DNA from 3 places in the Agromyces indicus genome. Region 1 is predicted to be linked to each of the others. Evidence: predicted binding sites of a transcription regulator. Region 1 holds the regulator's gene; each other region holds the start of a gene.
The links. Region 1 encodes HrcA, which represses chaperone genes, less so after heat shock. Its sites were predicted from a motif close to TTNGCACTCGNNNNNNNCGAGTGCNAA; they were not measured.
Positions count from the first base shown of each region.

Region 2: groES (co-chaperone GroES) is a predicted target of HrcA. The motif match lies at 3,295-3,321, and genes of this name have one in related genera.
Region 3: groL (chaperonin GroEL) is a predicted target of HrcA. The motif match lies at 1,390-1,416, and genes of this name have one in related genera.

Region 1 is NZ_JAVKGS010000005.1:14,171-24,056, reverse strand. It holds gene RH861_RS15215 (sensor histidine kinase) at 1-982, opposite strand, end outside; gene lepA (translation elongation factor 4) at 1,062-2,918, shown strand; gene RH861_RS15205 (DUF1990 domain-containing protein) at 2,949-3,596, shown strand; gene hemW (radical SAM family heme chaperone HemW) at 3,598-4,833, shown strand; gene RH861_RS15195 (DUF4870 domain-containing protein) at 4,855-5,178, opposite strand; gene RH861_RS15190 (DUF4870 domain-containing protein) at 5,459-5,848, opposite strand; gene hrcA (heat-inducible transcriptional repressor HrcA) at 6,052-7,071, shown strand; gene dnaJ (molecular chaperone DnaJ) at 7,129-8,229, shown strand; gene RH861_RS15175 (16S rRNA (uracil(1498)-N(3))-methyltransferase) at 8,249-8,983, shown strand; gene RH861_RS15170 (HIT domain-containing protein) at 9,008-9,367, shown strand; gene RH861_RS15165 (PhoH family protein) at 9,354-9,886, shown strand, end outside.
Region 2 is NZ_JAVKGS010000003.1:180,229-190,114, reverse strand. It holds gene tsaD (tRNA (adenosine(37)-N6)-threonylcarbamoyltransferase complex transferase subunit TsaD) at 1-248, shown strand, start outside; gene RH861_RS10640 (DUF4190 domain-containing protein) at 413-778, shown strand; gene RH861_RS10635 (DUF4190 domain-containing protein) at 806-1,561, shown strand; gene RH861_RS10630 (DUF4190 domain-containing protein) at 1,573-2,043, shown strand; gene RH861_RS10625 (class I SAM-dependent methyltransferase) at 2,080-3,267, opposite strand; gene groES (co-chaperone GroES) at 3,397-3,693, shown strand; gene rarD (EamA family transporter RarD) at 3,870-4,820, shown strand; gene RH861_RS10610 (ABC transporter substrate-binding protein) at 5,076-6,380, shown strand; gene RH861_RS10605 (ABC transporter ATP-binding protein) at 6,956-7,726, opposite strand; gene RH861_RS10600 (ABC transporter ATP-binding protein) at 7,713-8,627, opposite strand; gene RH861_RS10595 (branched-chain amino acid ABC transporter permease) at 8,617-9,597, opposite strand; gene RH861_RS10590 (branched-chain amino acid ABC transporter permease) at 9,610-9,886, opposite strand, start outside.
Region 3 is NZ_JAVKGS010000003.1:54,099-63,984, forward strand. It holds gene groL (chaperonin GroEL) at 1-1,347, opposite strand, end outside; gene RH861_RS10025 (cold-shock protein) at 1,528-1,731, opposite strand; gene RH861_RS10030 (LytR C-terminal domain-containing protein) at 1,939-2,481, opposite strand; gene RH861_RS10035 (DUF3263 domain-containing protein) at 2,478-2,822, opposite strand; gene msrB (peptide-methionine (R)-S-oxide reductase MsrB) at 3,009-3,410, shown strand; gene RH861_RS10045 (nitroreductase family protein) at 3,422-3,964, shown strand; gene RH861_RS10050 (DMT family transporter) at 3,948-5,036, opposite strand; tRNA gene RH861_RS10055 (tRNA-Thr) at 5,036-5,111, opposite strand; gene RH861_RS10060 (DsbA family protein) at 5,209-6,132, opposite strand; gene RH861_RS10065 (ABC transporter ATP-binding protein) at 6,408-7,508, shown strand; gene RH861_RS10070 (DUF4032 domain-containing protein) at 7,588-8,907, shown strand; gene rlmB (23S rRNA (guanosine(2251)-2'-O)-methyltransferase RlmB) at 8,952-9,886, opposite strand, start outside.

The sequences.
Region 1 (9,886 bases):
GCTTGACGACGTTGGAGAGCGAGCCCTGGGCGATGCGCAGCAGGGTCGCCTCGATCGACATGGGGAGGGCCACCGGGTGGCCGCTCAGCGAGAACGAGACCCGGGTGCGCGACCCCGACTGGGCCGCCTGCTCGTTGGTGGCCTCGGCGAGCCGGCGGAGCGCTGCCGGCAGCGTCTGCTCGTCGAGGGCGGGCGGCGTGAGCTCCCGGATGAAGCGCCGCGTCTCCTGCAGGTTGTCGGCGGCGGTCTCGCGGGCGAGCCGGAGCTTGTCGCGCACGGCGCTGTCGTGCACGTCGCGCTCGGCGGCGTGCAGCAGCATCTGGATCGAGGAGAGGCCCTGGGCCACCGTGTCGTGGATCTCGCGCGCGATCCGCTCGCGTTCGGCGAGCGTGCCCGCCTCGCGGCTCGCCGCGGCGAGCTCCTCGCGCGTGGCGAGCAGGTCGAGGATGAGCGACTGGCGCTCGCGCGACTCCACCGCCATGGCCCGGTACCCGAGTCCGATGATCACGGCGACGCCCGCGGAGATGAACGGCCCAAGGATGCTGCCGACCTCGAATCCGAGGTGGGAGGTCGTGCTCCACACGCTGAGCAGGAACGTCACGGCGACGAGCGGCACGGCGTAGCGCGCGGGCAGCACGTGGAGTTCGAGGAAGAAGAGCGGGAACGCCAAGAACGCGGCATCCGGGGTGAGCGCACCCAGCCCGAGCCACAGCCCCAGCAGCATGACGAGCCAGGCCGCGCGCATCCAGGGCGTGACGACCTGGTGGGCGGTGACCACGCCGACGGCGTAGGTGCCGATGAAGGCGATCGAGAGGATGGCGATCGGCACCCGCTGCTCGCCGCCGGTGATCACCGCGCGGGCGACGACGAAGAGCGTGAGGCCGACCACGAGGACGTGCAGGCCCACGCGGAGCGACGTGAACACGGGACGGAGCGCCGACGGCTGCACCCGTCCGACGAGTGGGGCATCGAGCACGGTCATGGTGCGATTCAGCGTAGTCCCGGGGCCCCGGAGCGGCATCCGTCGAAAGTGGGATCGCCCGCATGGGAGAATCGTCGGGATGTCTCCGAGAGCCGCTGACCCCCCGGTGCCCGCCGCCACCGATCCCGCGCTGATCCGCAACTTCTGCATCATCGCGCACATCGACCACGGCAAGTCGACGCTGGCCGACCGCATGCTGCAGATCACGGGCGTGGTCGCCGACCGCGACATGCGTGCGCAGTACCTCGACCGCATGGACATCGAGCGCGAGCGCGGCATCACCATCAAGAGCCAGGCCGTGCGCATGCCGTGGGAGCTGTCGGGCACCGCGTACGCGCTGAACATGATCGACACGCCCGGGCACGTCGACTTCAGCTACGAGGTCTCGCGTTCGCTCGCGGCGTGCGAGGGCGCGATCCTGCTCGTCGACGCGGCGCAGGGCATCGAGGCGCAGACGCTCGCGAACCTGTACCTCGCGCTCGAGAACGACCTCGAGATCATCCCGGTCCTGAACAAGATCGACCTCCCGGCCGCCGAGCCCGAGAAGTACGCGCGCGAGCTCGCCGACCTCATCGGCGGCTCGCCCGACGACGTGCTCCGCGTGTCCGGCAAGACCGGCATGGGCGTCGAGGACCTGCTCGACCGCGTCGTCGAGCGCATCCCCGCCCCCGTGGGCGACGCGGATGCCCCGGCCCGGGCGATGATCTTCGACTCCGTCTACGACAGCTACCGCGGCGTCGTCACCTACGTCCGCATGGTCGACGGCAAGCTGAACCCGCGCGAGCGCATCCAGATGATGTCGACCAGGGCGACGCACGAGATCCTCGAGATCGGCGTGAGCGCGCCCGAGCCGACGCCCACCAAGGGCCTCGGCGTCGGCGAGGTGGGCTACCTCATCACGGGCGTGAAGGACGTGCGGCAGTCGAAGGTCGGCGACACCGTCACGACCGCGTCGAAGCCGGCCGCCGAACCGCTCGCCGGCTACACCGAGCCGCTGCCCATGGTCTTCTCGGGCCTGTACCCGATCGACGGCAGCGACTACCCCGAGCTCCGCGAAGCGCTCGACAAGCTCAAGCTCTCGGATGCCGCGCTCGTCTACGAGCCCGAGACGTCGGTGGCGCTCGGCTTCGGCTTCCGCTGCGGGTTCCTCGGGCTGCTGCACCTCGAGATCGTCACCGAGCGGCTGCGTCGCGAGTTCGACCTCGACATCATCGCGACCGCGCCATCCGTGGTCTACGAGGTCACGACCGAGGACAAGAAGACCGTCACGGTCACCAACCCGAGCGAGTTCCCGACCGGCGGCAAGATCGCCGAGGTGCGCGAACCCATCGTGAAGGCCGCGATCCTCGCGCCGAAGGACTACGTCGGCACGATCATGGAGCTCTGCCAGTCGCGTCGCGGCACGCTGCTCGGCATGGAATACCTCGGCGAGGACCGGGTCGAGATCCGGTACAACATGCCGCTCGGCGAGATCGTCTTCGACTTCTTCGACAACCTCAAGTCGAAGACCGCCGGCTACGCGTCGCTCGATTACGAGCCGGCAGGCGACCAGGCGGCCGACCTCGTGAAGGTCGACATCCTGCTCCAGGGCGAGCAGGTCGACGCGTTCAGCGCGATCGTGCACCGCGACAAGGCGTACGCGTACGGCGTGCTCATGACCGGTCGCCTGCGCGAGCTGATCCCGCGGCAGCAGTTCGAGGTGCCGATCCAGGCGGCGATCGGCGCCCGCATCATCGCGCGCGAGTCGATCCGCGCCATCCGCAAGGACGTGCTCGCCAAGTGCTATGGCGGTGACATCACCCGCAAGCGCAAGCTCCTCGAGAAGCAGAAGGAGGGCAAGAAGCGCATGAAGATGGTCGGCCGCGTCGAGGTTCCCCAAGAGGCGTTCATCGCCGCGCTCTCGGGCGAGACCGAGAAGAAGGACGCGAAGAAGTAGCGCTCAGGCGCCGTTTCGTAGAATCGACGGATGACTCGACGCAGCACGTTCACCGACCAGTCGGTGACCTACGGCGCGATCGGCGCCACGCTCGATCCCGACCTGCTGCGGTACCCGCCCGCCGGGTTCCGCCCGGCCGAGGACTCGGTGAAGCTCGGTTCCGGCCGCGAGCGCTTCGACCGCGCCGCCGAGGAGCTCATGACCTGGGGCGTCCAGAAGGGCGCCGGGTTCGAGGTGGCCGAGGTCGCCCCGGGCACGGGCGCGCAGTACACGGGCATCGCGTACGACGCCGACGGCTCGCCCCTGACGGAGCAGCCGACCGCGCGGGCCGAGCAGCGCTTCGCCGCCGACGGCACGCCGTTCGTGTCGGCGGGCATGACCGCGGTGCTCCGTCGCCGCGAACGGTTCCGCACCCGCGTGGTGCCGGTGCTCGTGGTCTACGTGGTCGACGAGCCGGGCCGCATCGGCTTCGCCTACGGCACCACCGGAGAGTCGCCCGAGCACGGCGAGGAGGCGTTCGTCCTCGAGCACCGCGACGACGACAGCGTGTGGCTCACCATCCGCTCGGCGCTCGAGCCCAGGGGCGGCATCCACCGCCTGCTCGCCCCCCTCGTGCGTCGTCGCCGGCGTGAGCTCACCCGCGCCGAGCTCCGCGCGCTGCACCCCGCGTACACCTGACGTGGCCGGTCCGCTCCCGATCGCCGATCCCGCTCCCGCTGACGGCCTGCTGCCCGCGACGGCGGTGACGGATGCCGCGACGCGCGCCTTCGGCGTGTACGTCCACGTGCCGTTCTGCCGGGTGCGCTGCGGCTACTGCGACTTCAACACGTACACGGCGGGGGAGCTGCGCGGCGTCAGCCAGGCGCAGTACGCCGACCAGGCCGTCGACGAGATCCGGCTCGCGGGTCGCGTGCTCGCGGCATCCGGTGCACCGGACCGACCCGCCCAGACGGTGTTCTTCGGCGGCGGCACGCCCACGATGCTGCCTGCGACCGATCTGGTGCGCATGTTGCGCGGCATCCGCGACGAGTTCGGCCTCGCGAGCGGCGCCGAGGTGACCACCGAGGCCAATCCGGACTCGGTGGAACCGGAGGACCTGCAGCGCCTCGCCGAGGGCGGGTTCACCCGCGTCTCGTTCGGCATGCAGTCCGCCGTGCCGCACGTGCTCGCCGCGCTCGACCGCACGCACGACCCCGCCCGCGTACCGCTCGTCGTCGGCTGGGCGCGCGACGCCGGGCTCGACGTGAGCCTCGACCTCATCTACGGCACGCCGGGGGAGTCGCTCGACGACTGGCGCACCAGCGTCGAGTCGGTGCTCGCCGAACGACCCGACCACGTCAGCGCCTACGCGCTCATCGTCGAGGAGGGCACGAAGCTCGCCCGCCAGCTGCGTCGCGGCGAACTGCCGGCGATCGACGACGACCTCACGGCCGACATGTACGAGCTGGCCGACGAGCGGTTCGCCGCGGCCGGGTACGAGTGGTACGAGGTGTCGAACTGGTCGACGGATGCCACGCACCGCTCCCGCCACAACCTCGGGTACTGGCGCGGCGACGACTGGTGGGGCGTCGGCCCCGGCGCCCACAGCCACGTCGGCGGCGTCCGGTGGTGGAATGCGAAGCACCCGGCGGCGTACGCCGAGCGCCTGGCGGCGGGCGTGTCGCCGGCAGGCGGGCGCGAGACGCTCGACGCGGCGGCGCGCGAGACCGAGCGCGTGCTGCTCGGCACCCGGATCCGCGACGGGCTCGAGCTCGCCTCGCTGGGTGCCGGCGGTCGCCGCGAGGTCGCCGCGCTCATCGCCGACGGACTCGTGGACGCGAAGAACGCCCTCGCCGGGCGGCTCACGCTCACCCGGCGAGGGCGTCTGCTGGCGGACGCCGTCGTGCGGCGCCTGCTGTACTCGGTGATCGAGTAGCGCCGAAGGCGCGTACCGAGATCAGCTCACGAACTTGATCGCGATCGGGTAGACGTAGGGCTGACCCTGGTTCGCCTTCATCGCGGCGATGATGCCGAACACGATCGCGGCGACCCACGCGGCGAACAGGATCAGGAAGCCGATCAGCACGAACGCGAGGACCCAGCCGACGACGTACGCGATGAGCAGCGTGATCTGGAAGTTCAGCGCGGTGGCCGAGTGCGCGCGGATGAACGCGCCGCGGTCCTTCAGCACCAGGTAGCCGATGAGCGGCGGCAGGAACCCGAACAGGATGCCGCCGATGTGGATCAGCGTGGCCCAGAGCCGCTGGTCGGGCGGGCTCATCTCCTGCGCTGCGGCGCCGTAGCCGGGGCCGCCCGCGGGCGGCGGGGTCGGGCCGCCGGGCGGCGGGGGAGGCGTGCTGCCTCCGGGAGGAGGCGGGGGCGTGCTGCCGCCGGGCGGCGGAGTGCTGGGCGGAGTGGGTGGGGTGGGAGGTGGTGCGTCGGACATGATGCTGGCTCCTTGGTCGGTCGCACGCCGTGTCGCGAGGCGTTTCTTCATGCTGGCACACGGCGACGCGCCGGTCGAGAGGTCTCGAACCGGCGCGTCGTGAGGAGCTGTGCGGCTACTTGATGAGGCGCAGGGCGAACGGGTAGCGGTAGTGCCGACCGTCCTTCACCTGCAGGAAGGCGATGATCGAGAAGACGACGCCGAGGATCCACGGCACGTAGGTGAGGAAGCCGAGGACGGCCCCGATGCCGAAGGTGACGATCGTGAGCACCGTCACGGCGATCCACAGGGCGACCGTGGCGATGGTGAGCGTGATCTGGAAGTTCAGCGCCTCCTTCGCCTCGGTGTTCGTGAACGAGCCGCGGTCCTTGAAGACGAGCCAGATGATGAGCGACGGCAGGATGCCGAGGATGCCGCCGAGGTGGGCGAACGACGCCCACTTGACGTCCTGCTCGTGCGAGAGCGGCGCGGCGGCGGCCGGCTGCGGGGTGTTGGGATCGGTCATGCGGGGTGCCTTTCGGGTTTGACGGGGGATGCCCGCCGGCCGCGCCGAGCGGGCGCGCGCCGGTGACGGCGATGCACACGCTACTGCGGCAGCACGCGGACCGGCAACGGCGCCATCCCCGGATGACGCGATATGATTAGCAGTCAGCTGAACCGAGTGCTAAGCGCACGATCCGCCCGACCGGTCGAGGGAAGCGAGGGTCCATGGTCTCCGAGCGCAGTCTCGCCGTCCTCCGTGCCATCGTCCAGGACTACGTGGCCTCGCGCGAGCCGGTCGGCTCGAAGACGATCGTCGAGCGCCATCACTTCGGCGTCTCGGCCGCGACCATCCGCAACGACATGGCGCTCCTCGAGGAGGAGGAGCTGATCGCGGCACCGCACACGTCGTCCGGTCGCATCCCGACCGACAAGGGCTACCGGGTGTTCGTCGACCAGCTCGCCGACATCCGCCCGCTCTCGACCGCGCAACGGCAGGCGATCGAGACGTTCCTCGGCGAGTCGAACGACCTCGACGAGCTGCTCTCCCGTACGGTCCGGCTCGTCGCGCAGCTCACGCGGCAGCTCGCCGTGGTGCAGTACCCGAGCTTCGCACGGGCGCGCGTGCGTCACGTCGAACTCGTCTCGCTGGCGCCGACGCGGGTGCTGTGCATCCTCATCTCCGATTCCGGCCAGGTCGAGCAGCGGCTGGCCGAGCTCGACCACCCGGTCGACGAGGAGACGATGCACCGACTGCGCGACCGGCTCAACGAGGTCGCCGCCGGGCTCACCATGACCGAGGCGGCGACCGCGCTCTCGGCCGAGACCGCGCAGGCCGACCGTGCCCACGCCGAGGTGCTCCGCACGCTCGCCGCGACGCTCGCCGACCAGGCGAACGTGACCCGGAGCGACCGACTGGTCGTCGCCGGCGCGGCGAACCTCGTGCGCACCGAACAGGACTTCGCCGGCAACATCCTCGGTGTCATCGAGGCGATCGAGGAGCAGGTCGTGATCCTGCGGCTGTTCGGCGAGATGCACTCCGACGACGGCATCGCCGTGCGCATCGGCCGCGAGAACGCCCCGTACGGCCTCGGCGAGACCTCGGTGGTCACGAGCTCGTTCGCCGTGCCGGGGCGCGACGTGTCGCGGCTCGGCGTGGTGGGTCCCACCCGCATGGACTACTCCCAGAGCATGGCCGCCGTGCGCGCCGTGGCTCGCTACCTCTCCCGGACCCTCGGCGAGAGCTGATCCCCGGACCGCCACCGCGCGGCATCCGTCACCGGCAACCGAAAGGACACGCCCTCCGTGGCCGACCATTACGAGGTCCTCGGCGTCTCGCGCGACGCCACCCCCGACGAGATCAAGAAGGCCTACCGGCGGCTCGCCCGCGAGCTGCACCCCGACGTCAACCCGGGCACCGAGGCATCCGAGCGCTTCAAGCAGGTCACGCACGCCTACGACGTGCTCTCCGACCCGAAGCAGCGGCAGCAGTACGACCTGGGCGGCGGCCAGGGCGGCTTCAACGGTGCCGGCTTCGGCGGGTTCGGCGACATCTTCGAGACGTTCTTCGGCGCGGGGCAGTCCACGCGCGGCCCGCGTTCGCGCCGCGAGCGCGGCCAGGATGCGCTCATCCGGCTCGAGGTGGGCCTCGACGACGTGATCTTCGGCACCCACCGCGAGATCGACGTCGACACCGCGGTCACCTGCGAGACGTGCCACGGCTCGTGCTGCCAGCCCGGCACGGCGCCGGTCACGTGCGACATCTGCGGCGGCACCGGGCACATCCAGCGCGCGGTGCGTTCGCTCCTCGGCAACGTGATGACCTCGAGCCCGTGCGGTTCGTGCCGCGGCTACGGCACGATCATCGCCACGCCGTGCCCGACCTGCCAGGGTCAGGGCCGCGTCCGGGCACGCCGCACCGTTCCCGTCGACGTGCCGGCCGGTGTCGACACGGGTGTGCGCCTGCAGATGCCCGGCTCGGGCGAGGCGGGTCCTGCCGGCGGGCCGAACGGCGACCTCTACCTCGAGATCAAGGTGCGCAACCACGAGGTGTTCAGCCGCAACGGCGACGACCTGCTGTGCACGCTCGAGGTGCAGATGACCGATGCCATCCTCGGAACGACCGCGAAGGTGGAGGCGCTCGACGGCGACGTCGACCTCGAACTGAAGGCGGGCGTGCAGTCGGGCGAGATCCTGACGGTGCGCGACCGCGGCATCACGCACCTGCGCGGCGGCGGCCGCGGCGACCTCAAGGTCGCCGTCCACGTCGTGACGCCGACGAAGCTGAGCCACAAGGAGCGCGAGCTCGTGCAGCAGCTGGCCAAGCACCGCAAGGCGCAGCCGCCGCAGCTCGGTCACTTCCAGCAGGGGCTGTTCGCGCGGCTGCGCGACCGGTTCCTCGGCTGACGGCGGGGCGGATGCCGCGATGAGCAGCCTCTACCTCGACGAGACGCTCGACCTGGCCGGGGTCGCGCCGGGTGCGTCGGTCGTGCTCGACGGCGACGAGGCGCGCCACGCGGTGACGGTGGCGCGGGTCCGGGTGGGCGAGCGCGTCTCGATCGGCGACGGTCGAGGACGCATCGTGGCGGGCGAGGTCGCCGCGACGGAGTCGCGCCGGCTCGAGCTCGCCGTCGACGAGGTGCGCGAGGACCCCGAGCCGTCGCCGCGGCTGACGCTCGTGCAGGCGCTCGCGAAGGGCGACCGCGACGAGCTCGCCGTGCAGGCGGCCACCGAGCTCGGCGTCGACCGGGTCGTGCCGTGGGCGGCGACGAGGTCGGTGTCGCGCTGGGAGGGGCCGAAGGCCGAGAAGGGCCGCGCACGCTGGGCCGCGATCGTGCGTGAGGCGGTGAAGCAGTCGATCCGCTCGCGCATCCCCGTGGTGGAGCCGGTCGCCGCCACGCGCGAGCTCCCGGCTCGGCTGCAGGGCGAGCGGATGCTGCTGCTCGTGCCGGGCGCTGAGACCCCGCTGTCCGGCATCCGTCACGACGGTCGCGACCTGGCCCTCGTGGTCGGACCCGAGGGCGGCATGGACCCCGCCGAGATCGCGCGGCTCGTCGACGCCGGCGCGGAACCGGTGCGGCTCGGCGACTCGGTCCTGCGCACCTCGACGGCCGGCCCCGCGGCGATCGCGGTGCTGTCGGTCGCGCTCGGGCGGTGGTGAGCCATCCGTCGCTACGATGGGGGGATGAGCGGAACGGCTGAGCCCACGGTGTTCGAGCGCATCGCCGCCGGCGAGATCCCGGCGCGCATGGTCGCCGACACCGAGCGCATCATCGCGTTCCACGACATCTCGCCGCAGGCGCCGGTGCACGTCGTCGTGACGCCGCGCACGGCGGAGTACCGCGACGTCGTCGAACTCGCGGCCGCCGACCCCGAACTGCTCGCCGAGCTCGTCTCGGTGGCTCGCGGCATCGCCGAAGAGCTGGCCGACGGCCAGTTCCGACTGGTCTTCAACACCGGCCCGGCTGCGGGCCAGACGGTGTTCCACGTCCACGCCCACGTCCTCGGCGGCGGGCTCGAGGAGGGATCGCTTGGCGGGCGCTGACGACCAGGGCGAGATCCGGCCCGCCGCCCCGGCGGCGGCATCCGACGAGGACCGCATCCACGTCGACGGCATCGCGATGGTGCGCCTGCTCGGACCGCAGGACCGGCTGCTCACGACCATCGAACGCGAGTACCCCGGCGTCGACGTCCACGTCCGGGGCAACGAGATCGCCATCCGCGGCGACGACGACCAGCGGCGGCGCGTGCGCCGCCTCATCGAGGAACTCCTCGAACTCGTCCGTGGCGGCGAGGACCCGACGCCCATCGAAGTGAGGAGCTCCGCCCGAATGCTCGACGCCGACCCGAACTCCCGGCCATCCGAGGCACTCGGCCAGGTGATCGTGTCGGCTCGCGGCCGCTCGATCCGACCGAAGACCGAGGGCCAGCGCGCGTACGTCGATGCGATCGACGAGAACACGATCGTCTTCGGCATCGGACCCGCCGGTACCGGCAAGACCTACCTCGCGATGGCGAAGGCCGTGCAGGCCCTCCAGCGCAAGGAGGTGAACCGCATCATCCT
Region 2 (9,886 bases), on a different contig from region 1:
CCGACCTCGGCGTGCCGCGGCTGCTCCTCGGCGGCGGCGTCGTCGCCAACCGGCGACTGCGCGAGGTGGCCGAGCTGCGAGCGGATGCCGCGGGCGTGGCCCTGCGCATCCCGCCGCTGTCGCTGTGCACCGACAACGGCGCCATGATCGCGGCGCTGGGCGCGCGGCTCATCATGGCCGGGCACGAGCCGTCGGGACTCGACTTCGGTGCCGACTCGACCCTCCCGGTCACCGACATCCAGGGCTGAACGCGAATGGGGAGTCCTCCCCGATGCGCGGCGCGCGAGCGGGGCGCTACTGTGGCGTGTGCGCCCCCATGACGGGGTGCGTCGACCCGCGTCGCCGGTCGTTGACATCACCCGGTGGCGCTGCCAGCATGGCCGGGTCCAGGCAACCACACGAGGAGTCCAGCATGACCGACCCCAACGAGCCCAACCGCTCCGACGTCCCGCCGCCCCCGCCCGCGCCCGCGCCCGCCTACGGCAGCGCGCCCTCGTACGGTTCGGGTACGGAGTCCTACGGCGCCCCGGCGTCGCAGAAGACCAACGTCCTGGCGATCGTCTCGCTGGTGTCGTCGTTCTTCATCCCGCTCGTCGGCATCATCACGGGTCACATCGCGCTCAGCCAGATCAAGAAGACGGGCGAGCAGGGCCGCGGCCTCGCGATCGCCGGCCTGATCATCGGGTACGTCCTTCTGGTCGTCGGCATCATCATCGCGATCGTCTGGTTCGCCATCCTCGGCGCCGCCATCAGCAGCGGCAACGTCACCACCTACTGATCGAAGGAAGTACGAGAGGGGCTCGACATGAGCGATCCCAGGCAGCCCGACGAGCCGGCAAAGCCGCTCACGCCGTCCGAGCCGTCGGTCCCGGCCGAGCCGGTCGAGCCCACCGTACCCGCCGAGCCGAGTGAGCCGGTCGGGCCGACGATCCCCGACGAGCCGAACCCGCCGAGCGAGCCCGAGACGCCCGCCGTGCCGGTCGAGCCGTCGGAGCCCGTCGGACCGGCCGAGCCGCTCGCGCCCCCGGCTCCGCCGGCGCCTCCCGCGCCCCCGGCTCCGCCCGCCCCGCCGGCGCCGCCGGCCCCGCCCGCCTACGGCGGGGGGTCGCCGTTCGACACCGGCGCCGCCGAGTCGCCCGCCGCCGCCGCAGCGTACGACGGGACGCCGCAGTCCGCCTACGGCGCTGCGCCGAGCGCGGCGTACGGCACCGCGGCGGGCGCGCCGGACGCGGGATACGGCGCCGGGTACGGCTCCGCGCCCTACCAGCCGGCCCCGGCCAAGCCCACCGCGGTGTTCAGCATCATCTCGCTGATCGCGGGCATCATCGGCATCATCGGCTCCGGCATCGTGATCATCCCCTTCGTCGGCGGCATCCTGCAGCTGATCGTCCCCGCCGCCGCGGTCGTGCTCGGCTTCATCGGCCGCCGCAAGGAGCCCTGGGCCAAGGGCATGTGGCTGACCGGCATCGTGCTCGGCTTCGTCGGGATCGCGATCGCGCTCATCTCGATCGTCGCCTGGGCGGCGCTCTTCGCGGTCAGCGACACCTCGTACACGTACTGAGGACGGCGCGGGTGAGCGACGAGCGGATGCCCCGCGGCGACGAGCGCGCCGCGCCGGGCGGATCCCCGTCGCCGCCCGAGCCGGACGCGCTCCGCGGGATCGACACGTCCCCGCCGGAGCCCCAGCGGGAATTCGACGTGCCGTACGACACGGGCGAACTGCACGGACTCCCCACGGGGCAGCTCCTCGCGCTCGGGCGCCCGGCCCCCGAGCCGGAGTACGTCGACGAGGAGGAGCAGCGTCGGTTCTGGAGCCGGCTCTCGGCGGGCCTCGGCATCCCGGGCGCCGTCGCGTCGCTGTTCGTCGGCTGGATGCTCCCGCTGTCGATCGCGGCGATCGTGTTCGGGGTGATGGGCCTCCGTCGCGAGGAGGGCGCGCGCGTCCCGGCCTTCATCGGCATCGGCACCGGCATCGCCGGGCTCGTCTTCTCGGGCGTGTGGATCGGCTACTACGCCATCGTCTTCGGCGCGCTGCCGCGCTGAGTGGTCCCGGCGGATGCCGCGGGCGATCCTCGCCGGTCAGAGCCGCTCGACGAGCAGGGCGACGTGGCGACCCTCCTCGCGCGTCAGCACGACGGTCGCCGCGGTGTCGCCCTTCAGCTTGAGGCGCGTGCGGAGCGCCGCCGGGTCGACGTCGACGCCGCGCTTCTTGATCTCGAGCGTGCCGACGCCGCGGGAGTGCAGCGCCTGGCGGAGGTGCCGCTCATCGGCGGGCAGTCGCTCGATCACGCGGAATCCCCGGGCGAACGGGCTGTCGAACTCGCGATCGGCCGTGAGGTAGGCGATGCCCTCGCTGAGCATCCAGCCGCCGTTGGCCCGGGCGAGGTCGCCGATCAGTCGGGCCCGGATGACCGCGCCGTCGGGTTCGTACAGGTAGTCGCCGAGCGGGCCCACGGGCGCATCCTCGCTGTCGGCCGGGGCGACGAGCTCGTGCGCCGCGTCCCCGCGGATGACGAGGGCGGCGCGTCCGACGCCCGGCCGGGCCAGCGGCCCGGTCCAGACCGCGAGCTCGACCACGTCGCCGTCGACCGACACCCACTGCGCCTCGGTGCCGGCGGGGACGAGGTCGCGGTCGGTGCCGGGCCCGAGCTTCACGCCGACCGGCATCCGCTCGGCCAGGCCGAACGCGAAGTCGAGCGACGGCGAGTAGTCGGCGGCATCCGCGATCCGCTTGGTCGTGCCGCCCGCGGTGGTGCGTCGCGCCGGGTCGAGCCACGCGGCGTCGATGCCGCCGAGGGGTACCTCCTCCGCCGCGGAGTGCAGCACCTGCGCATGCGGGAACGGCGTCAGGTTGAACGCGGCGATCGCCGCGGTCACCTCGTCGGCGTCGGCGGCGGTCACCTCCAGGTCCATCGCGGCGAACGCCAGCGCGTCGCCGCCGATGCCGCAGCCGAGGTCGGCGACGTGGCGGAGGCCGGCTCGCGCGTACCGGCCGGCGTGGAGGGCGGCGACGCGGAGCCGGGTGGCCTGCTCGAGCCCGGGCTCGGTGAAGAGCATGCGGTCGGCGAACTCGCCGAACTTCGCGCGTGCCCTGGCCCGCAGACGCGACTGCGTCAGGACGGCGGCGACGAGGCCGGGGGAGTGCCCCCTGCGTCGCAGGTCGGCGACCGTCTTCACGACGTCCTCGCGGCCGGTCCAGGCGGGCAGGGAGTCGAGCAGGTCGAGCCCTTCGGGTGAGAGCAGTTCGACGAGCTCGGCGCGTTCCACGCGGACACGCTAGCACCGCGGCATCCGCTGGCACTCACGTTGCACGAGTGCCAGAACCGCCCTAGACTCCTGTTAGCACTCTCATTCAGAGGCTGCTAACCCCAGTCTTCGTCAAGAAAGAGGTCAACCGTGTCGGTTTCCATCAAGCCGCTCGAGGATCGCATCGTCATCAAGCAGGTCGAGGCCGAGCAGACCACCGCGTCGGGTCTGGTCATCCCCGACACCGCCAAGGAGAAGCCCCAGGAGGGCGAGGTCGTGGCCGTGGGCCCGGGCCGCATCGACGACAACGGCAACCGGATCCCGCTCGACGTGGCCGTCGGCGACAAGGTCATCTACTCCAAGTACGGCGGCACCGAGGTGAAGTTCGGCGGCGACGAGTTCCTCGTCCTTTCGGCCCGCGACGTGCTCGCGGTCGTCGTCCGCTAGTCGGTCCGACAACCTCCGCGGCCCGGATGCCACACGGCATCCGGGCCGCGTCGTCGTCTCCGGCGGGGAATCGTCCCCGGCGCCGACCGGTGCGGGACCGCCTGCGGCGGGATGTCGACGAATTCCGGCAGTCCCCCAGCGTCGGTCGTGTCGGCCGCCGAGCGTAGGCTTTCCCGGTGAGCACCGCACCCACCGTCGCCGACGCCCGCCCCTCGCCCGCGGGCGTGAGCCGGAGCGGGCTCGTCTACGCCGTCGCGGCCTACGGGCTCTGGGGATTCCTGCCGATCTACTTCATCGCCCTGGCGCCCACGGGACCGGTCGAGATCGTCGCCTGGCGCATCCTGCTCTCGCTCGTGTTCTGCGCCCTCCTCATCGCCGTCACGAGGTCCTGGCGGGCCTTCCGCGCGCTGCTGCGCGACCGCCGCGTCGTGCTGACGATGGGGGCCGCCGGCGCGCTCATCTTCGTCAACTGGCTCACCTACGTCTTCGCCACGCTCAACGGGCAGGTCGTCGAGGCCGCGCTCGGGTACTTCATCAACCCGATCGTCACCGTCTTCCTCGGGGTGATCGTCCTGCGCGAGCGCCTCAACGCGACGCAGTGGACCGCCGTCGGGATCTCGATCGTCGCGGTCGTCGTGCTCGCCGTCGGCTACGGGCAGTTGCCGTGGATCGCGCTCGTGCTCGCCTTCAGCTTCGGCTTCTACGGGCTCATCAAGAAGCGGGTGGGCCACCGGGTCGACGCCGTATCGGGACTGACGCTCGAGACCGCATGGCTCGCCCCGTTCGCCGCCGTGCTGCTCGTGATCGTGGGCGCGACCGGCGCCATGACGATGGGAACGGCGGGGGTGTGGCACACGGTGCTGCTGCTCGCCGCCGGGGCCGTGACCGCGATCCCGCTCCTGCTGTTCGCCGCCGCATCGCGCCGGCTGCCCCTGACCTACATGGGCTTCATCCAGTACTTCGCGCCCTTCATCCAGTTCCTGGTCGGCGTGGTCGTGCTGCGCGAGCCGATGCCGCTCGAACGGTGGATCGGGTTCGGGCTGGTCTGGGTCGCCCTCGCGGTGCTCACGTTCGATCTCCTGCGGGGGGCTCGCGCCCGTCGTGCGGCGGCCGTCGAGCCCGTCTGACCCGCCCCCGATCGGGGGGTCCGAGCACGGCCGCGGGCCGGATTCCGCTTTGCCGGAAGCGTGCGCGAACCGGCTGGTCGACGCGGGTTTCGTGCGCAGAACGTCGCATGCGCGGCGAGGACGTCGCGAAGCGGTGGGTGTTACCGGGTTGTGATCCGATGTCCTTGTTTCCGCATTGGCCGGGCAATACTGTCAAAACCATCGGTGTCGCAAGGCACCGGGAAGTGTCCCAATCCTTCAGTCCCAAGGAGCAACATGAGCGTATTCGCGAAGGCACGGGCCTCGCGCTCGGGTCGCGCAGCTTGGACGGGCATCGCCATCGCCGGCGTCAGTGCCCTCCTCCTGACCGCGTGCAGCACGGGCGGCACCAGCGAGCCCGAGGAGTCCGAGGCGCCCGCCGAGACCGGCGACGCCCAGCCCATCGAGGCGGGCGAGCGCGACCTCACCCTCAAGGTCGGCACGATCCTCCCGCAGTCGGGTGCGCTTGCGTTCCTCGGCCCGCCCGAGGAGGCGGGCGTGGCGCTCGCCGCGCAGGACATCAACGACGCCGACCTGGGCCTCCAGGTCGAGGTCGTCTACCGCGACTCCGGCGACACCACGACCGACACCGCGACCGTCTCGGTCACCGACCTCCTCTCGCAGGACGTGTCGGCGATCATCGGCGCCGCCTCGTCGGGTGTGTCGAAGACCGTCATCGACCAGATCGTCGCCGCGGGCGTGGTGCAGTTCTCGCCCGCCAACACGTCGGCCGACTTCACCAACTACGACGACAACAACCTGTACTGGCGCACGGCTCCGTCCGACGTCCTGCAGGGCGAGGTGCTCGGCAACCTCATCGCCGAGGACGGCAACGCCACGCTCGGCATGATCGTCCTGAACGACGCCTACGGCACGGGCCTCGCGCAGTTCACGCGCGACGCGTTCGAGGCCGCGGGCGGCGAGGTCGTCGCCGAGGCGCTCTTCAACGAGGGCGACTCGAGCTTCGACGCGCAGATCTCCGAGGTCACGGCGGCCAACCCCGACGCGATCGCGCTGATCACGTTCGACCAGGCGAAGATCATCACGCCGGCCCTCGTCGGCAGCGGCTACCCCGGCGACAAGCTGTACTTCGTCGACGGCAACCTGTCCGACTACAGCGCGGACTTCGCGCCCGGCCTCGTCGCCGGCTCGAAGGGCACGCTGCCCGGTCTCGACGTGGGCACCCTCGGTGACTTCACCGACCGCCTGCTCGAGGTCGACCCGGCCCTGCAGGACTACAGCTACGCGGCTGAGTCCTACGACGCGCTGGTCCTCATCGCGCTCGCGGCCTACGCGGCCAACAGCGTCGAGGGCACCGACATCGCGTCGTACCTGCGTCAGGTGTCGGGCGGTTCGGGCGAGGGCGAGAAGGTCGACACCTTCGCCGCCGGTGCCGAGGCGCTCGCCGAGGGCAACCAGATCGACTACGACGGCCCGTCCGGCCCGGTCACGTTCGACGAGAACGGCGACCCGACCGAGGCGACCATCGGTATCTTCCAGTACCTGGACGACAATACGTACGAGCGCATCGGCGACGGCTGATCCACTCGCACACGAAGGGCCCCGGCTTCCAGCCGGGGCCCTTCGGCGTGTCGAGGGGGTCGGAGGTCGGAGGCGGCGTCAGGAACCTGACGCGGGGCACCACCCCACGCAGGAGGAGTGACCGGGGCGCACTTCAGCGGAGTCAGCCGCCGTCGACGGTGGCGCGCGGTGGCGGGACCGCACGCGGCCCCACAGGCCCGCACGCGCCCGCGCGGGCCCCGGCCCCGCACGCGCCCGCACGCGTCCGGGCGGCCCCGCACGCGCCCGCACGTCCCCGCACGGGGCCGCCCGGCCCGCGCGCGGGCCCCGGCCCCGCATGCGGCCACACGCGCCCGCACGGCCCCGCACGCACCGCACGCGGCCGCCCCGGAGATGTCCGCTCGTCCCCTCTCGACGCGCTCAGCGCCCCGCTGGTGGGCCCGTGAGTCCTCCGCTGGTCCCGGGTGCGACACACGGCCTCGAACGCGACGTCGGTCCGTGCGGCCTCCGTGGTGGCCCCGGTCTCCGGGCGCAGACACACGAACGGGGCGGAGGATGCCGCAGCATCCCCCGCCCCGTCGTGTGCGAGTACGGTCCTACTCGTCCGTCCCGAGCGTGCCCAGGTAGAGCCCGATCACCTTGGGATCGTTGAGGAGGTCGCGACCGGTGCCCGTGTAGGCGTCGCGGCCCTGGTCGAGCACGTAGCCGCGGTCGCAGATCTGCAGGCAGCGGCGTGCGTTCTGCTCGACCATGATGGTCGTCACTCCCGCGCGGTTGATCTCCTTGACCCGGAGGAACGCCTCGTCCTGACGCACCGGCGAGAGGCCGGCGCTCGGCTCGTCGAGCAGCAGCACGTGCGGGCCCATCATGAGCGCCCGCGACATCGCGACCATCTGGCGCTCGCCGCCCGACAGCGAACCGGCGCGCTGGCCGAGTCGCTTCTTGAGGTCCGGGAAGATCTCGGTCACGAACTCGAGCCGGTGCTTGAGGTCCTTGGGCTTCTGGAAGACGCCCATCTCGAGGTTCTCCTGGATGGAGAGCGAGGGGAACACGTTGTTCGTCTGCGGAACGAACCCGACCCCCTTGGCGACCAGCTTGTTCGCCTTGAGGTTGGTGATCTCCTCGCCCTGCAGGAAGATGCCGCCCTCGCGGACCTTCACGAGACCGAAGATCGACTTCAGCAGCGTCGACTTGCCGGCGCCGTTCGGCCCGATGATGCCGATGAGCTCGCCCTCGCGGGCGGTCAGCGAGCAGCTGTTGAGGATGTTGACGCCCGGCAGGTAGCCGGCCGTGACGTCCCGCACCTCGACGACCATGTCGCCCGTGGGCTCGAGCACCGGGCTCGCGGTGGGTTCACTGTTCGTCATCGATGAGCTCCTTGATCGCCTCGACGTGGCCGGTGTCGGTCGAGCCGAGGTCCGTGTCGTGGTGGGCGCCGAGGTAGGCGTCGATCACGGCCTGGTCCTGCATGACCTCGTGCGGGTCGCCCTCGGCGACCACGCGGCCCTCGGCCATCACGATCACCCAGTCGGCGATGTGACGGACCATGTGCATGTCGTGCTCGACGAACAGCACGGTCATGCCCTGGGCCTTGAGGTCGAGGATGTGGTCGAGCAGCGACTGGGTCAACGCCGGGTTGACGCCGGCCATCGGCTCGTCGAGCATCACGAGGGTCGGGTCGCTCATGAGCGCCCGCGCCATCTCGAGGAGCTTGCGCTGTCCGCCCGAGAGGCTCGCCGCGTAGTCGTCCTTCTTCGCGTCGAGCTTGAACCGCTTGAGCAGGTCCTGCGCCTTGTCCTCGATCTCGCGATCCTGCTTCCGCCACAGCGACGGGATCAGTCCGCGGAAGATGTTCTCCCCGGTCTGGTCCTTGGCGCCGAGCTTCATGTTCTCCATGACGGAGAGCAGGCCCAGCGACTTCGTCAGCTGGAACGTGCGGATCAGGCCCATGCGCGCGACCCGGTAGGCCGGGATGTGCGCGAGCGAGCGGCCCTCGAAGGACCAGTCGCCCGTGTCGGGCTTGTCGAAGCCGGTCAGCAGGTTGAAGAAGGTCGTCTTGCCGGCACCGTTCGGCCCGATGAGCGCCGTGATGGCGTTGCGCGGGATCTCGACGTGCTCGACGTCGACGGCCGTGAGGCCGCCGAACGTGCGCTTGACGCCGTCGGCGATGAGGATCGGGTCGACCTTCTTGACGCCCGGGGCGGGGTCGCCGACGTGGAGCCCGGTCGACTTGACGGGCTTGGCCTTGGGTGTGATTTCACTTGACAAAAGCAAGCTCCTTCTTGTTGCCCAGGATGCCCTGTGGCATGAACACCACTATCAGCATGATCGCCACGCCGACCAGGATGAACCGGAGCTGCCCGGCCTGCACCTGCGTCATGAACGGCAGCCACCCCGCCTCGACGGCTCGGGCGATGAAGCCCGAGAAGAACGACAGCAGCACCCAGAAGACGATGGAGCCGAGGATGGGCCCCAGGATGGTCGCGGCCCCGCCCAAGAGGAGGATCGCGTAGATGAAGAACGTCAGCGTCGGCTGGAAGTAACTCGGCACGACCGCGCGTGGCATCACGAAGATGATGCCGGCGACGGTGCCGAACAGGCCGCCCAGGATGAGGCTCTGCATCTTGTAGGAGTACACGTTCTTGCCGAGCGCGCGCACGGCGTCCTCGTCCTCGCGGATGCCCTTGATGACGCGGCCCCAAGGGCTGCGCATCAGGAGCCACGTGAGCAGCGCCGCGAGGATCACGACGATCCATCCGAGGATGAGGAAGAACCACGCCCGGTCGCTGAACACCCACGGGCCGAAGCCGTAGCGTCCGTCGGGGAGCGGGTTCAGCGTGAGCAGGTCGCGCTGGTACTCCGAGAGGCCGTTCGCCGAGCCCGTGACGGGGGCGAACTCGTTGGTCGTGAACGTCAACCGCAGCACCTCGGCCGCGGCGATCGTCACGATCGCGAGGTAGTCGGCGCGCAGCCGCAGCGTCGGGATACCCAGGATGAGTGCGAAGATCACCGACGCCAGCAGCGACGTCAGGAGGCAGGCCCACCACGGCCAGCCGAGCTTCAGTGCCGGGATGGCGTACCCGTAGGCGCCGAGCAGCATGAAGCCCGCCTGTCCGAAGTTCAGCAGGCCCGTGAAACCGAAGTGGATCGCGAGACCCAGTGCGGCCAGTGCATAGGCGGCGGTGGTCGGGCTGATCAGCTCGACGGCCGCGTTTCCGAAGATTGCTCCCCAGTCCATGTCGTCGCCCTCCTATCCGATTCGCTCTCGACGACCGAGGATGCCCTGCGGTCGGAACAGCAGCACCACGATCAGGATGACCAGGGCGCCCACGTACTTCATGTCGCTCGGCAGCCACAGCGTGGAGACCTCGACGAACAGGCCCACGATGAGCGAGCCGACGAGGGCGCCGAACGCCGTGCCCAGCCCGCCGAGCGTGACCGCGGCGAACACGAGCAGGAGGATCTGGAAGCCCATGTCCCAGCTGACGCCGGGGCGGAAGTAGGCCCACAGGATGCCGGCGAGGCCG
Region 3 (9,886 bases), on a different contig from region 1:
GAGCGGCGCCTCGATGGCCACGCGCACGATGTTCGCGCCGGTCGCCTCGTCGCCCTCGAGCGTGAGGGTCTCGAACGCCTTGGCACCGGCCTGGATGAGGGCGACGCCACCACCGGCGACGATGCCCTCCTCGACGGCGGCCTTCGCGTTGCGGACGGCGTCCTCGATGCGGTGCTTGCGCTCCTTGAGCTCGACCTCGGTGGCCGCGCCCGCCTTGATGACGGCGACGCCGCCGGCGAGCTTGGCGAGGCGCTCCTGGAGCTTCTCGCGGTCGTAGTCCGAGTCGGTGTTCTCGATCTCCGAGCGGATCTGGGCGACGCGGCCCGCGATCTGGTCGGGGTCGCCCGCGCCCTCGACGATGGTGGTCTCGTCCTTGGTGATGACGACCTTGCGCGCCTGGCCGAGCAGGTCGAGCGTCGCGTTCTCGAGCTTGAGGCCGACCTCCTCGGAGATGACCTGGCCGCCGGTGAGGATCGCGATGTCCTGGAGCTGGGCCTTGCGGCGGTCGCCGAAGCCCGGCGCCTTGACGGCGACCGACTTGAAGATGCCGCGGATCTTGTTCACGACGAGCGTGGCCAGTGCCTCGCCGTCGACGTCCTCGGCGATGATCAGGAGCTGCTTGCCCGACTGGATCACCTTGTCGACGATCGGGAGCAGGTCCTTGATGTTCGAGATCTTCTGGTTGGCGATGAGGATGTACGGGTCCTCGAAGACCGCCTCCTGGCGCTCGGGGTCCGTGACGAAGTACGCCGACAGGTAGCCCTTGTCGAAGCGCATGCCCTCGGTGAGCTCGAGCTCGGTGCCGAAGGTGTTCGACTCCTCGACGGTGACGACGCCCTCCTTGCCGACCTTGTCGATCGCCTCGGCGATGATCTCGCCGATCTGGGGGTCGGCGGCCGAGATGGACGCGGTCGCGGCGATCTCGTCCTTGGTCTCAACCTCCTTCGCCGTCGCGAGCAGCTCCTCGGAGACGGCCGTGACGGCCTTCTCGATGCCGCGCTTCAGCGAGATGGGGTCGGCGCCGGCGGCGACGTTGCGGAGGCCCTCGCGCACGAGCGCCTGGGCGAGCACGACCGACGTGGTGGTGCCGTCACCGGCGACGTCGTCGGTCTTCTTCGCGACCTCCTTGACCAGCTCGGCGCCGATCTTCTCGTACGGGTCGTCGAGCTCGATCTCCTTGGCGATCGACACGCCGTCGTTGGTGATGGTGGGGGCGCCCCACTTCTTCTCGAGGACGACGTTGCGGCCGCGCGGGCCGAGGGTCACCTTGACCGCGTCGGCGAGCTGGTTGAGCCCGCGCTCGAGACCGCGGCGGGCCTCCTCATCGAAAGCAATGATCTTTGCCATGTGTGTCTCTCGTCCCTTCCGGACGTTCAAAGATTCCAAGGGTTAGCACTCAAAACGAGTGAGTGCTAAAGCGATTCTGGCACTCACCCGGCCCGAGTGCAAGCGAGCGACGGATGCCGCATCCCCCGGGAACGCGGAAGCGCCGCCGGGCGAGCCGACGGCGCTTCGACGCTGAGGGGATCAGGCGGGGCGGACCGCCTCGGCCTGGGGGCCCTTGGAGCCTGAGCCGACCTCGAAGGTCACCTGCTGGCCCTCTTCGAGCACCTTGTAGCCCGCCATGTCGATCGCGGAGTAGTGGACGAAGACGTCCTGACCGCCCCCGTCGACGGTGATGAATCCGTAGCCCTTTTCAGCGTTGAACCACTTCACGGTTCCGTTCGCCATGCGTTGCTCCCATGTTGCCGAGTTTCCGAGTCAGCACGTGCCTTCGCCTGTACCGGGCCGTCGACGTGCCGACACGGCGCCGGGGCCCCGGCACCGGATGCTCCACACGCGATCGAGCGGCCGAATCCAGATAGTCACAGCGCGCGCGCCCCGCACAAGGGTTCCGCGGTCCCGAATGGTCGCAGAATGGCAACGATTCGGTCACCGTCAGCGGCCGGACGCCTCCACATAGTCCGCCCCGAGCACCACGACGAGCTGCATACCGGTCGCCCCGTACTCCTCCGAGAGCCGGACGTCACCGACGGGCAGCAGCCCCAGCACTCCGCGGGCCGCGCCCTCGAGCTCCGGCGCCGCGTAGTACACGACGGTGGTCTCGATGTCGGACGTGTCGGCGTTCGAGGTGATGCCCACCGTCAGCCCGCTCGCCGTCAGCGTCTCGCCGACGCTCGCCGCCAGGCCCGACGTGCCCGTGCCGTTCAGCACCGCGACCGGGACATCGGGCGCCAGGGTCGGCGGCGCCGTCGCCACGGGGGTCTGCGTGGGGACCGGCTGACCCCCGCCGAAGTCGAGCCGGTCGTTGTAGATGCTCACCGCGGCGATGCCCGCACCGGCCAGCACGACCGTGGCGAGGGCGGCCCAGCCGAACGCGATCCACCGGGCGCCACGGCGGGCGGGGGCACGGTGCGCGCCGACGCGCTCGATGCCGTGCGGGATCGAATCGAACCGGTCTCGGGGGAACTTCTGCGTCATGGATCCTGCCGGGGTCGTGGTCGGCCCGTCTCGATCGCCGCGCCGGTGGGGATGGCGCGTTCGGCCCGGGCCGCCGCCCGCGCCGCGCGCTGCCGCTGCAGGCGCTTCACGAGCATGGGATCGTGCCGCAGGGCGGCGGGGTCGTCGACGAGTTCGGCGAGCAACCGGTAGTACCGGGCCGGCGAGAGATCCAGTTCGTCGCGGATCGCATCGGCCTTCCGCGCCGGATCGCGCCACGCGCGCGCCTCGAAGGCGAGGATGCGCCGACGTCGCTCGTCGAGTCCGTCCGTGCTCCGGTGCGTGGTCGCGGAGTCGGGGTCCGGCCTGCCTGCGGCGTCCATCGCACCTCCTCGTCGGTCTCGGTCGGCGGTCGCCCGCTCGTCTGACGACATCCTAGAGAGCGGATGCCGCGCACCCGCCGCACTCGGGCGGAGCGCCGTCACGGAACACGCGTCGAGCGTCATGCGTTGCACCGCACGTCGCCGGAACTGCGACGATGGGATGACCGCACACGACGAGGAGACCGCATGCCGTACGAGGTGGAGAAGTCCGAGGAGCAGTGGCGAGAGGAGCTCGGCGACGAGCGCTACGCCGTGCTCCGCGGTGCCGGGACCGAGCGCGCGTGGACCGGCGAGCTGCTCGACGAGGAACGCGCCGGCGTCTACGCGTGCGGCGCGTGCGGCGCCGAGCTGTTCAAGAGCGGCACGAAGTTCGACTCCGGATGCGGCTGGCCCAGCTTCTACGAGTCGGTCCGGCCCGAGGCGGTCGAGCTCCTCGAGGACACCTCGCTCGGCATGGTGCGCACCGAGGTCCGCTGCGCGCGCTGCGGCTCGCACCTCGGCCACGTCTTCCCCGACGGCTTCGGCACGCCCACCGGCGACCGCTACTGCATGAACTCGATCGCCCTCGACTTCACGCCCGAGTCCTGAGCGTGGCATCCGTGCGCGAGGCGGCCCTCGCCCGCCGGTCGTGGCCCGAGGTGACGGATGCCGCACCCGGCGACGACGAGCTCCGCGACCTGCTCGAAGCGGCCGGGCGGGTCGCCGACCACGCGTCGCTCGCCCCGTGGCGCGTGATCGCCGTGCGCGGCGACGCCCGCGCCCGCGTGGGCCGGGCGCTCGCGGCCGCCGCCGGCGCCGAGGGAGCCGCGGCCGAGAAGCTCGCGGCGAAGCCGCTGCGCGCCCCGCTGCTCCTCGCGATCGTCGCCTGCACGAGGCCGCATCCGAAGGTCCCCGAGTGGGAGCAGGACGCCGCGGCGGCCGGGGTCGCCCACCTGCTCTCGCTCCTGCTCGACGAGGCCGGGTGGGGCGTGATGTGGCGGACGGGGCCGCTCACGCGGCATCCGCTCGTCGCCGACGCGCACCACCTCGCCCCGGGCGAGCACCTGCTGGGGTGGCTCTACGTCGGCGGCCGGCCGGAACGCGTCCGCCCGGAGCGGCGAGTCGGCCCCGACGTGGCCCAGCGGTTCAGCTCGTTGGCCTGACCGCCGCGGTCGACCCGGTGACCGGCTCGGGCTCCGGCGGCGCCGCGTGCTTCGCGCGCCCCCAGCGGATGCTCGCCAGTGCGACCGCAACGAGCGCCAGCACCGTGCCGCCGACCGTGGCCAGCCCGACGGGGCGGCCGGTGGCCGGCAGGAGCAGGTCGAGCGCGAGCGCCGCCGTCAGCTGCCCGGCCACGAGCCCCAGCGCGAGCAGCAGCACCCCCACGCGGCGCACCAGCACGGCCTGCGCGGCGATGAACACGCAGCCGATCGCGCCGCCCGTGTAGAGCCACCAGTCGGCGGGCATGCGATCGGGCCAGCCGACGGATGCCGCATGCACGAGCATCACGCCGACGAGCACCGCCGTGCCCACCGCGAAGTTGGCGACGGTCGCGGCGAGCGCGCTCGCCGATGCGGTGCGGACCCGCCCGTTCATCGCCTGCTGCCAGGAGGCGCCGATGCCGGCCGTGAACGGCAGGAGCATGACCCACAGCGGGACCGACGCGGACACCTGCGCGGAGACCGCCCACCCCACCGCCGCGAGGGCGAGCACGGCGCCCGCGACGCGCGCGATCGACAGGGGCCGACGCCCGCCGGGACCGATGCCGATCACATCGAACACGACCCCGCCGAGCGTCTGCCCGGCGACGATCCCGATCGTGAACAGGGCGACGCCGAGGACGCCGACGGCGATGCCCTGGGTCGCGACGAACCAGGCGCCCGCGACGCCGCCGAGCAGCATCCACCACGGCACTGCGCCGGCGCGGAAGGCGACGCCGAGGCGAACGAGCCCGCGGCGTCCCCCGGGCCACGCCGCCGCGAGCACCAGGAGGAGCACGAGGCCGGACCCGAACGAGATCACCGCGGCGACGGAGTAGTCGTCGAGGGCGCGCGCCAGCTGCCCGTTCACCCGGGACTGCAGCGCCACGAGGCCGCCGGACACCACGGTGAGGGCGATGGCGACCCACATCGGCACCCGCGAATCGGCCGCGTGCGCGTGCGGGGGCGAATGGTGCGGATGACTCGCCGCGCCGCCCGCTGCGGGCTGCGACGACGGGGCGGGTGTGCTCGACATGGAGCCGGCTACGGGACTCGAACCCGTAACCACCGCTTTACAAGAGCGGTGCGCTACCAATTGCGCCAAGCCGGCGTGACTCCCCCACATCCTACCGATCGCGCGGCGCGAGCGGACGACGACGGCCCGGCCCCGCGATGGGACCGGGCCGTCGGCACGACCGGGACGGCGCTCAGCCGGCGGGGGTCGGGGTGGGCGTCGGCGTCGGCGTGCCGTTGGACTCCGAGTAGCTCTGGCCGGCCGCCTGCAGCACGAACGCGCGGAACTCGGCCGGGTCCTCGAGCGAGCCGACGTACTGCTTGCCGTTCACCAGCACCGTCGGCGTGCCCTTGACGGACTCGAGCTCGGAGTTCGGGATCGGCTGGGTCAGCGCCCGGTTGGTGGCATCCTCGACCCAGCCCTTGAACCGCGTCTCGTCGATGCACTCGTCGACCGACGAGGACGCGCCGGCCTCGGCGGCGAGCGCCTTGATCTCGTCGTTCGAGAGGCCGGCCGAGAGCTCCTCCGGCTGGTTCTCGAACATGAGCGCGTTGAAGTCGAAGAACGCCTCGGGCGACCGGTCGGCCACGCACGCCGCGGCGTTGGCGGCGCGGAGCGAGTACTGGGTGCCGGCGGACTTGTTCGTGAGGATGGCGATCGGGTGCACCTCGAGCGTCGCGGCGCCCTGCTCGACCATCGTGCGCATCGACTCGGAGTTCGTCTGCTCGAACTGGCCGCAGTAGGGGCAGAGGTAGTCGACGTAGACCACGATGTTCGCGACCGTGCCGCTGTCGTCGGGCTCGCTCGGCGTCGGCTCGCCGTTCGCGGGGATCGCGCGGGTCGAGACCGGCTCGATGCCGCTCTCGCCGCCGACGAGCAGGATGCCGTCGCTGGCCATGTTCTGCGGACCGGGACCCTCGGGACGGACGCTGTTGAAGATCATCGTGCCGATGAGCGCCGCGATGGCGAGCACCACCACGATCACGCCGCCCTGGATCAGGAACTTCTTGCGGCGGTCCTTCCGCCGCTGCTCCTCGCGCAGCAGGCGGGCCTTCTCACGGGCCGCCTCGCGTCGCTCGTTGCGGCTGGGGCGCGGCTGGATGGATCCAGTGCTCATCGATGGTCAACTCCGGGTCAGCTGTGGGGGCGCGCGGGAATGCAGGCGCACGCACCGAAGAGTGTAGGAGCGGACACTGTGAATCGCCCAAACGGCGCCCGAGCGCCGGCTGGTCGCGGCATCCGCGGGGCATGGTTCGCCCGCTGCGGCCACCGACGCGGATGCGGCGATGCGGAGCTCGCATGACATACTGAGGGAGCGTCGACACCGATGTCGGCGTTTCCATTCACTACGGATCGTCCGGCACGTACCTGCCGGTGAAGGAGAACAGAACCATGGCGTCAGTCACGTTCGACAAGGCCACCCGCCTCTATCCCGGTGGCACCCGTCCCGCCGTCGACCAGCTCGACCTCGAGATCGCAGACGGGGAGTTCCTCGTCCTGGTCGGCCCCTCCGGCTGCGGCAAGTCCACGTCGCTCCGCATGCTCGCGGGCCTCGAAGAGGTCAACGACGGCAACATCTTCATCGGCGACCGCAACGTCACCGACGTGCCGCCGAAGGACCGTGACATCGCGATGGTCTTCCAGAACTACGCGCTGTACCCGCACATGACCGTCGCCGAGAACATGGGCTTCGCGCTCAAGATCGCCGGCGTCGGCAAGGAGGAGCGGGCCGCGCGCGTCCTCGAGGCCGCCAAGCTGCTCGACCTCGAGCCGTACCTGAACCGCAAGCCGAAGGCGCTCTCGGGCGGCCAGCGGCAGCGCGTCGCCATGGGCCGCGCGATCGTGCGCCAGCCGCAGGTGTTCCTCATGGACGAGCCGCTGTCGAACCTCGACGCCAAGCTCCGCGTCCAGACCCGCACCCAGATCGCCTCGCTCCAGCGCCGCCTCGGCGTCACCACGGTCTACGTCACGCACGACCAGACCGAGGCCCTCACCATGGGCGACCGCATCGCCGTGCTGAAGGACGGCGTCCTCCAGCAGGTGGGCACGCCGCGAGAGCTGTACGAGCGGCCGAACAACGTCTTCGTCGCGGGCTTCATCGGCTCGCCGGCGATGAACCTGTTCCACGCCGACGTGGTCGAGGGCGGCATCAAGTTCGGCACCGCGACCATCGACGTCGAGCGCGACGCGCTCGCGTCGGCGTCCGGCCCCGTCGTCACGGTCGGCGTCCGCCCCGAGGACATCGTCGTGTCGAACACGCAGGGCGAGGGCCTCGAGGTCGTCGTCGACCTCGTCGAGGAGCTCGGCGCCGACGGCTACCTCTACGGCCACTCGACCATCGAGGGCAAGCGCACCGACATCGTCGCGCGCGTCGACGGCCGCGTCCACCCGTTCGCGGGCGACACCGTCTACCTCATGCCGACCCCCAAGCACGTCCACGTGTTCGACGCCGAGTCGGGCGCGCGTCTCATCCAGGAGCCGGTGGCGAGCTGATCTCCGCGATACTGCGACCGCGATGCCGGTCGGGCTCCGGCCCGGCCGGCATCGTCGTTCCCGGGTACGCTTGGGCCTGATGAGCGGCACACTCTCGATCACGTCGGCGATGACCGACCCCGCCCTGCTCGACCTCCCGTGGGACCTCCCGCTCGAGGCGTGGCCGAGCGAGACCATCGCGGCGCTCCCGAAGGGCATCTCGCGGCACCTGGTCCGCTTCGCGCACCTGAGCGGCCACGTCGTGGCCATCAAGGAGACCACGGCCGAGATGGCCAAGGGCGAGTACGAGATGCTGCGCACCCTGCAGCGGCTCGAGATCCCCTGCGTCGACCCCGTCGCGGTCATCACGAACCGAACGGATGCCGACGGCGAGGAACTCGCGCCGGTGCTCGTCACCCGGCACCTGCGCTTCTCGCTGCCGTACCGGGCGCTGTTCTCGCAGACCCTCCGCCCCGACACCGCGACCCGCCTCGTCGACGCGCTCGCGGTCCTGCTCGTGCGCCTGCACATCGTCGGGTTCTTCTGGGGCGACGTGTCGCTGTCGAACACGCTGTTCCGTCGCGACGCCGGGGCGTTCGCCGCGTACCTCGTCGACGCCGAGACGGGCAAGCTCTACGAGGGTGGCCTGTCGAACGGCCAGCGCGAGAACGACCTCGAGATCGCGCGCGTGAACATCGCCGGCGAACTGCTCGACCTCGAGGCGGGCGGCCGTGTCGCCGACGAGCTCGACCCGGTCAACATCTCGAACGGCATCGTCGACGCCTACCGCAGCCTCTGGACCGAGCTGACCGGCTCGGAGTCGTTCGGGCTCGCCGAACGGTGGCGGATCAACGAGCGCGTCAACCGACTCAACGAACTCGGGTTCGACATCGAGGAACTCGCGATCCGCACCGACGAGGCCGGTACGACGCTGCGCATCCAGCCGAAGGTCGTCGACGCGGGCCACCACCAGCGCCGGCTGCTCCGCCTCACGGGGCTCGACGCGGGCGAGAACCAGGCCAGGCGCCTGCTGAACGACCTCGACTCCTATCGCGCCGCGTACAACAAGCAGGACCAGGACGAGGAGATGGTCGCGCACGAGTGGCAGATGCGCGTGTTCGAGCCCGTCGTCCGAGCCGTCCCGCAGGAGCTCCGCGGCAAGCTCGAGCCCGCCGAGGTGTTCCACGAGCTGCTCGAGCACCGGTGGTACATGGCGCAGCAGCAGGGTCACGACATCCCGCTGGCCGAGGCGCTCACCGCCTACATCAACGACGTGCTGCGGCATCGTCGCGACGAGGCCACGGTGATCGGCCCGCCGACCGAGGCGATCACGACCGCGCTGCCGGCCGTCGGCCCGGACACCGCCGAGCTGGCCGTGCACGATCCCGACGACGAGGGCGACTGGCGCCTCAAGGTCTGAATCGCCCGGTGGTCGAGTAGGACCCGGCCCGTACCGAGGTGGCGCTACTCGGCGCGCAGCTTCGCGATCTCGTAGAGCGTGACGGATGCCGCGATGCCGGCGTTCAGGGACTCGGTGGCCGCAGAGATCGGGATCGACACGATCGCGTCGCACGTCTCGGTGACCAACCGCGACAGCCCCTTGCCCTCGGACCCGACGACGACCACGATCGGCCGGTCGGCGAAGTCGAGGCCGGGCAGCGACACGTCGCCGTCCCCGTCGAGACCGAGCACGAACACGCCGCGCTCCTTCAACGCCTTGAGCGTCTGCGTCAGGTTCGGCGCCATCGCCACGGGGACCCGAGCCGCCGCACCGGCGGAGGTCTTCCACGCCGCGGCCGTCACCCCGACCGACCGGCGCTGGGGCACGATCACGCCCTGCCCGCCGAACGCGGCCGTCGAGCGGATGATGGCACCGAGGTTGCGCGGGTCGGTGACGCCGTCGAGCGCCACGAGCAGCGGCGTCTCGTCGTCGGCGAGCACCTCGTCGAGCAGGTCGATCGGGTGCGCGTACTCGTACGGCGGCACCTTCAGGGCGAGGCCCTGGTGCACCCCGCCCTCGCCCGCGAGCCGGTCGAGCTCGGGCCGCATGACCTCGAGGATCGGGATGCCGCGGTTGGTCGCGATCTTCACGGCCTCCTTCACGCGGTCGTCCATCTCGATGCGTGCGGCGACGTAGAGCGTGGTGGCGGGGATGCGGGTGCGCAGCGCCTCCACGACGGCGTTGCGGCCGGTCACGATCTCCGACTCGTCACCCGACTTCGACCGACGGGCGGCACCCGATGCGCCACGAGGGGCGCCGGCGCGCTGCGGCGTGCGGCCGCCCGACTTCTCCGCGGCGCGCTCGGCTGCGGCCTTGCGCTTGTAGGCCTTGTGGTACGGCCGATCCTCGGCCTTGGGGGTCGGGCCCTTGCCTTCGAGCGCCTTGCGGCTGTGGCCGC